2 regions of the Anoxybacillus sp. B2M1 genome follow, and region 2 is predicted to be linked to the other one. Evidence: a T-box and tRNA genes for the amino acid it is inferred to sense, from the RefSeq annotation. Region 2 holds a T-box; the other holds one or more tRNA genes.

Region 1 (3,849 bases), 610 kb from region 2:
TCTACTGCCTCTTCCTCTTCAAGACATTCGAAGAAGTACAATGCGTCGAGGCAACTCGCTGTTTGCTCAGAGAGGAAATGCTCGTCGCTGAGCGATTGCGGAATAGTAGATGAAAACAAAAGCTAACTGACCAATGTTATAGAAGAAATTCACAGAACACCTATAGATGGGCAACACATGTCACCAAACTTTATGCAAAGAAAACGCTTTACAAAAAGAAAGATGGGCCTAAGTGGACTTGAACCACCGACCTCACGCTTATCAGGCGTGCGCTCTAACCAGCTGAGCTATAGGCCCGTATACAAGCGGGTGATGGGAATCGAACCCACGACATCAGCTTGGAAGGCTGAGGTTTTACCACTAAACTACACCCGCATAATTATCAAATTTTTTATTACAAATTTCTAGTGTCCCGATATACCATGCCTCTTCCTCTACCAGTTCATTCTAAGATGCTTTGTGCGTCGAGGCAACTCGTCGCCTATTCAATGATGTATCGCTCGTGGCTGAGGTTTTACCATTAAACTACATCCGCGCGATTATCAAATCTTTTATCACAAATGTCTTGGGATAATATGTATGGGGCGACTAGTGGGAATCGAACCCACGAATGCCAGAGCCACAATCTGGTGCGTTAACCACTTCGCCATAGCCGCCATTACTTTAATAAATCGATGCCGGCTGCAGGACTTGAACCCGCAACCTACTGATTACAAGTCAGTTGCTCTACCAATTGAGCTAAGCCGGCTTTATCTATAGAACTAACCATAAAACACATGTTCTGTGCCTCTTCCTCTTCAAGACATTTCAAGATGTCCAATGCGTCGAGGCAACTCGCAGTCATTTCACCGATGCTTCGCTCGTCTCTACCAATTGAGCTAAGCCGGCATTCATAGATGCATTGGATAAAATAAATGGTGGCTCGGGACGGAATCGAACCGCCGACACAAGGATTTTCAGTCCTTTGCTCTACCGACTGAGCTACCGAGCCATACATATTCTATGGCGGTCCCGACGGGACTCGAACCCGCGATCTCCTGCGTGACAGGCAGGCATGTTAACCACTACACTACGGGACCAACCGTTTTATTTGGTTGCGGGGGCAGGATTTGAACCTGCGACCTTCGGGTTATGAGCCCGACGAGCTACCAGGCTGCTCCACCCCGCGATGACAAAATTATATTTTTTTCAATCAATAGTATGTATGGTGGAGGATGACGGGATCGAACCGCCGACCCCTTGCTTGTAAGGCAAGTGCTCTCCCAGCTGAGCTAATCCTCCCAAAAGTGACCCGTACGGGATTCGAACCCGTGTTACCGCCGTGAAAGGGCGGTGTCTTAACCACTTGACCAACGGGCCATTACATGAAATAGTGGCGGAGAGCAAGGGATTCGAACCCTTGAGACGCTGTTAACGTCTACACGATTTCCAATCGTGCTCCTTCGACCACTCGGACAGCTCTCCAAAATGGCTCCGCAAGTAGGATTCGAACCTACGACCTACCGGTTAACAGCCGGTTGCTCTACCGCTGAGCTATTGCGGAATAGTAGATAAACACAAAAACTAACGAATCATTATTTGTATTTTTCTACTGCCTCTTCCTCTTCAAGACATTCGAAGAAGCACAATGCGTCGAGGCAACTCGCTGTTTGCTCAGAGAGGAAATGCTCGTCGCTGAGCGATTGCGGAATATGTTTAATATAAAGCCTAGCAACGTCCTACTCTTGCAGGGGCGTTAGCCCCAACTACCATCGGCGCTGGAGAGCTTAACTTCCGTGTTCGGGATGAGAACGGGTGTGACCTCTCCGCCATCGCCACTAGGCTTGTTATTTCAAACAGACAAGTATTATTATAACGAGCATTTCGCCCATGTCAAGAACTTTTTGGTTCCTTCAAAACTAGATAACAGATCAGAAAGGATAGGCGATGCTTTTCTTGATGTCTTGCTCCACTTTTCGTATTGTCTAGTTCCAGCTCGCAGCGCCTCGTGGAAAATCACCTTCCTCCATCGACATGCAAGCATGTCTCGTCGGAAGAACATTTTCCTTCCGGCGCTAAGCGCTCGCTTCCACTTTTCGTATTGTCTAGTTCCGCAAGCTGCATCCTACGGTCGTTTCCGCTTCTTCTGTCCAAGTCTCCTGACTTGTCCGTCAGAAGCTTGAACGCCCTATGGATGCAAGCGAGCTTGCTCCCCTTTTCGTATTGGTTAAGTCCTCGATCGATTAGTATCCGTCAGCTGCACGTGTCGCCACGCTTCCACCTCGGACCTATCTACCTCGTCATCTTCGAGGGATCTTACTTGCTTATGCAATGGGAAATCTCATCTTGAGGGGGGCTTCACGCTTAGATGCTTTCAGCGCTTATCCCTTCCGCACATAGCTACCCAGCGGTGCCCTTGGCAGGACAACTGGTACACCAGCGGTGCGTCCATCCCGGTCCTCTCGTACTAAGGACAGCTCCTCTCAAATTTCCTGCGCCCGCGACGGATAGGGACCGAACTGTCTCACGACGTTCTGAACCCAGCTCGCGTACCGCTTTAATGGGCGAACAGCCCAACCCTTGGGACCGACTACAGCCCCAGGATGCGATGAGCCGACATCGAGGTGCCAAACCTCCCCGTCGATGTGGACTCTTGGGGGAGATAAGCCTGTTATCCCCGGGGTAGCTTTTATCCGTTGAGCGATGGCCCTTCCATGCGGAACCACCGGATCACTAAGCCCGACTTTCGTCCCTGCTCGACTTGTAGGTCTCGCAGTCAAGCTCCCTTCTGCCTTTACACTCTACGAATGATTTCCAACCATTCTGAGGGAACCTTTGGGCGCCTCCGTTACTCTTTGGGAGGCGACCGCCCCAGTCAAACTGCCCACCTGACACGGTCTCCCACCCCGATCAGGGGTGCGGGTTAGAACTTCAGTACGACAAGGGTGGTATCCCAAGGGCGACTCCGCCAAGACTGGCGTCCTGGCTTCTCTGTCTCCCACCTATCCTGTACATGACGTACCAAAATTCAATATCAGGCTGCAGTAAAGCTCCACGGGGTCTTTCCGTCCTGTCGCGGGTAACCTGCATCTTCACAGGTACTATAATTTCACCGGGTCTCTCGTTGAGACAGTGCCCAAGTCGTTACACCTTTCGTGCGGGTCGGAACTTACCCGACAAGGAATTTCGCTACCTTAGGACCGTTATAGTTACGGCCGCCGTTTACTGGGGCTTCGGTTCGCACCTTCGCTTTGAGCTAAGCGCTCCCCTTAACCTTCCAGCACCGGGCAGGTGTCAGCCCCTATACTTCGCCTTTCGGCTTCGCAGAGACCTGTGTTTTTGTTAAACAGTCGCTTGGGCCTTTTCACTGCGGCTCTCTCGGGCTCAACACCCAAGAGAGCACCCCTTCTCCCGAAGTTACGGGGTCATTTTGCCGAGTTCCTTAACGAGAGTTCTCCCGCGCACCTTAGGATTCTCTCCTCGCCTACCTGTGTCGGTTTGCGGTACGGGCACCTCTCACCTCGCTAGAGGCTTTTCTTGGCAGTGGAGGATCAGGGACTTCGGTACTTGGATTCCCTCGCCATCACGGCTTAGCCTGGACGCCAGACGGATTTGCCTATCTGGCAGCCTAACCGCTTGGACAGGCTATTCCAGCAGCCTGCTCACCCTACCTTCCTGCGTCCCCCCATTGCTCAAACGGTGAGGAGGTGGTACAGGAATCTCTACCTGTTGTCCATCGCCTACGCCTTTCGGCCTCGGCTTAGGTCCCGACTAACCCTGAGCGGACGAGCCTTCCTCAGGAAACCTTAGGCTTTCGGTGCAGAGGATTCTCACCTCTGTTTTCGCTACTCATACCGGCATTCTCACTTC
Region 2 (3,849 bases):
AAGACGATCAATCCATTGAGCCAATTATCGAAAAAATGGCTCACATTCTTCATCAATACCGCTGTTTAAAAAGATAACCGCCTATTCTGAGGCGGTTTTTTATAAAGCGGGCAAAGCGCAAAATAAAAAATTCGTTACAATAAAGTAACGAATCGTTTCGAATAACAATCTCCATTTATGCGCAGTGGTGCTTTAAACGAACTGATGGCGGAGGAGGAGGGATTCGAACCCCCGCGCGCCTCTCGACGCCTCTCGGTTTTCAAGACCGACCCCTTCAGCCAGACTTGGGTACTCCTCCTTATCGACAAGAATTACTCTACCATACGAAAATACATCCGTCAATACTTTTCATCCTTTTCCCCCATATTCGAAATATAAAGAAAATATTCGTGGTACCAGACAAAATTCATTTGCTTGCTATCCTTGTGCTGTGTAAATAGAAACGAACGGCATCAATAAAAAATCACAGTCGGAAGGCAAGCTAGTGACTTGCCTCCGACATTTTAAGTCATCTTTCTATTATTTTTGCCGTTACTCCTGATCCGATAATTATCGGATGACTTCTTTATTTCCCATATAAGGACGCAACACTTTTGGAATCAAGACAGTGCCATCCTCTTGCTGATAATTTTCCAAAATAGCGGCCACTGTCCGGCCAATAGCTAAACCAGATCCATTAAGCGTATGAACGTGTTCAGGTTTCGCTTTTGGATCTCGGCGAAAACGAATATTAGCACGGCGCGCTTGGAATGACTCGAAGTTGCTGCAAGAAGAAATTTCGCGGTAAGTGCCGTAGCTTGGGAGCCAAACTTCGATATCATATTTTTTAGCCGCTGTAAATCCTAAATCACCTGTGCACATGCTCATCACACGATAAGGCAGTTCTAGCAACTGAAGCACCTTCTCAGCATGGCTCGTTAATTTTTCTAGCTCCGCATAAGAGTCCTCAGGCTTCACAAATTTCACAAGCTCCACTTTGTTAAATTGATGCTGGCGAATTAGTCCTCTTGTATCGCGGCCAGCTGAACCGGCCTCTGAACGGAAGCATGCACTATATGCCACATAGTTGAGCGGCAAGTCTTCTGCTGATAAAATTTCGTCGCGGTGCAGATTAGTCACAGGCACTTCTGCCGTAGGAATTAAAAAATAATCCTCGCTTTCAATTCGAAACGCATCCTCTTCAAATTTGGGCAATTGACCTGTTCCTGTCATGCTAGAACGATTTACAATATATGGAGGGAGCACTTCTTCATATCCATGCTCTTCTACATGCAGATCAAGCATGAAACTAATAAGCGCTCGCTCTAACCGAGCACCTAATCCTTTATAAAATACAAATCGGCTTCCTGTCACTTTCGCTGCACGCTCAAAATCCAAAATGCCAAGCTGATCAGCAATTTCCCAATGTGGCTTCGCTTCAAATGAAAACGCACGAGGTTCTCCCCATTTGCGGATTTCCACATTATCCTCTTCAGATTCCCCGATCGGCACAGATTCATGTGGAATATTCGGAATCGAAAGCAATAACATCTCTAACGTCTCTTCGACTTGTCGCAATTCATGATCCAACACTTTAATGCGATCGCCAACTTCACGCATTTCAGTGATCAAATGATCAGCATCTTGCTTTTCCCGCTTTAAAATAGCGATTTGTTGAGATACCTCGTTCCGTTTACTTTTTAGCTCCTCTGCTTTAGCAATGAGCTCCCTCCGCTTCTGATCAAGCTCTTCAAAACGAGTAAAATCCGTTAAATCTTCACCACGATGTTTCAGCTTTTCTTTCACTTCCGCTAAATTCGTGCGCAAAAATTTCAAATCTAACATCTCTTGTTCCTCCTTTTTTGCTCCTAAAATAAAAAACTCTCGTCCCCTTATTAAACCAAGGGACGAGAGTAACCCGCGTTGCCACCCTAATTGAAGACAAAATGTCTTCCACTCAAATTGGTAACGGCTTGACACCGGAAATGCTTACTTGCGTTCAAGCGTTCGGCATTTCGCTCAAGGATGGATTCACAAGCGTTTCCCATCGGTTCGCACCACCCACCGATTCTCTGAAGAGAAACATTCCTGCTACTATTTCCTTTCATCACTTTAACGCTCATTCACTTTTAATAAAAATAATGTACTACAAGGTTCGGCAAGATGCAATGGTTTTATTCCATCGATTCTTTAACCATATTTATAAAATACTGTGTCATTCGATGATCTTCTGTTAATTCTGGATGGAAAGAGCATCCTAAAAATTGTCCCTGTCTCGCAGCGACTATTCGTCCCTCGTGCTTTGCTAAAATTTCTACCTCTTCTCCAACTTCAACAATATGTGGTGCACGAATAAAGACACCAACAAAATCATCAGCGACTCCAGTAATTGACAATTCCGCTTCAAAGCTTTCCCGCTGACGGCCAAATGAATTCCGTTCAACAATAATATCCATTAAACCAAGGTGTGGTTCATCATATCCAACAATACGTTTAGCTAACATAATCAAGCCTGCGCACGTTCCAAAGATGGGTTTCCCTTGTGCAGCAAACTCCTTTAACGGCATTATAAAACCGTATTGATCCATTAGCCGACGCATCGTCGTACTCTCGCCACCTGGAATAATAAGACCATCGATTTCTTGAAGCTGCTCCGTTTTTTTGATGACAGCCGCTTCAGCTCCACACGCTTCAATCGACTGAACGTGCTCTCGGACAGCTCCTTGCAAACCTAAAACGCCAATTTTTATCATCTTAACCTTCTCCCTTGATTACCAGCCGCGTTCTTGCATGCGTTGTTCAGGTAATAACGACGAAATATCGATTCCTCTCATCGCCCCGCCTAACCCTTTAGAAAGATGAGCAATTAGTTCATAGTCTTCGTAATGAGTCGTTGCTTCAACAATCGCACGCGCATATTTCTCCGGATTCTCTGATTTGAAAATACCAGACCCTACAAATACGCCATCTGCTCCTAAGTACATCATTAAAGCAGCATCCGCAGGAGTCGCTACTCCACCCGCTGCGAAATTAACTACAGGTAACCGGCCTAATCGTTTAATCTCAAGCAGCACTTCGAACGGAGCGCCGAGATTTTTTGCTTCTGTCATCAACTCATCTTCGCTCATGCTCACAACTTTACGCACTTGAGCATTCACTTTGCGCATATGGCGGACAGCTTCAACAATATTTCCTGTTCCCGGCTCTCCTTTTGTCCGCAGCATCGATGCGCCTTCAGCAATCCGACGAGCTGCCTCCCCTAAATCTCGACATCCGCACACAAATGGTACGGTAAATTGGCGTTTATCAATATGGAATTCTTCATCAGCAGGAGTCAAAACTTCACTTTCATCAATATAGTCTACCCCTAACGCTTCAAGAACTCTTGCCTCCACATAATGACCAATACGCGCTTTCGCCATTACCGGAATGGAAACAGCTTTCATTACTTCTTCCACTACAGTTGGATCTGCCATACGAGCAACACCGCCTGCAGCCCGGATATCAGCTGGCACGCGCTCCAATGCCATAACCGCTACAGCTCCAGCAGCTTCTGCGATTTTTGCTTGTTCAGCATTTACCACATCCATAATAACGCCGCCTTTTTGCATTTCCGCCATTCCGCGTTTGACACGCTCTGTACCTGTAATAGCCACTTGTGATTCCTCCTAATAACCTCATGTAGTCGTATTTTTTCATGAAAAAAGAAAGAAAAGCGATAAGAAATAATTTAATTACATTTTCTTATTTTACCTCAATTTTTTTTAAAATCACAATAAAAAAAGTAAAAAGCTCCTCCTGCTTGAGGAGGAAGCTTTTTAAAACCAGCCTTTGACCGTCTTTGTCACACTTGTCCAAATATCGCTGAAT

Evidence for each region. A T-box is a leader RNA that pairs with one kind of tRNA and senses whether it is charged. The one in region 2 lies ahead of serS (serine--tRNA ligase), so its partner is inferred to be a tRNA-Ser.
Region 1: it encodes a tRNA-Ser, which carries the amino acid that the T-box ahead of serS (serine--tRNA ligase) is inferred to sense. The anticodon was not compared.

What each region holds. Positions count from the first base shown of each region.
Region 1 is NZ_CP015435.1:3,253,054-3,256,902, reverse strand. It holds tRNA gene GFC28_RS15890 (tRNA-Ile) at 224-297, opposite strand; tRNA gene GFC28_RS15885 (tRNA-Gly) at 305-375, opposite strand; tRNA gene GFC28_RS15880 (tRNA-His) at 581-656, opposite strand; tRNA gene GFC28_RS15875 (tRNA-Thr) at 676-748, opposite strand; tRNA gene GFC28_RS15870 (tRNA-Phe) at 916-991, opposite strand; tRNA gene GFC28_RS15865 (tRNA-Asp) at 1,004-1,079, opposite strand; tRNA gene GFC28_RS15860 (tRNA-Met) at 1,092-1,168, opposite strand; tRNA gene GFC28_RS15855 (tRNA-Val) at 1,206-1,281, opposite strand; tRNA gene GFC28_RS15850 (tRNA-Glu) at 1,288-1,359, opposite strand; tRNA gene GFC28_RS15845 (tRNA-Ser) at 1,374-1,464, opposite strand; tRNA gene GFC28_RS15840 (tRNA-Asn) at 1,469-1,543, opposite strand; rRNA gene rrf (5S ribosomal RNA) at 1,706-1,822, opposite strand; rRNA gene GFC28_RS15830 (23S ribosomal RNA) at 2,203-3,849, opposite strand, start outside.
Region 2 is NZ_CP015435.1:2,640,489-2,644,337, forward strand. It holds gene GFC28_RS12920 (deoxynucleoside kinase) at 1-77, shown strand, start outside; tRNA gene GFC28_RS12925 (tRNA-Ser) at 206-298, opposite strand; gene serS (serine--tRNA ligase) at 550-1,824, opposite strand; T-box leader at 1,880-2,096, opposite strand; gene pdxT (pyridoxal 5'-phosphate synthase glutaminase subunit PdxT) at 2,154-2,732, opposite strand; gene pdxS (pyridoxal 5'-phosphate synthase lyase subunit PdxS) at 2,751-3,635, opposite strand; gene GFC28_RS12945 (serine hydrolase) at 3,798-3,849, opposite strand, start outside.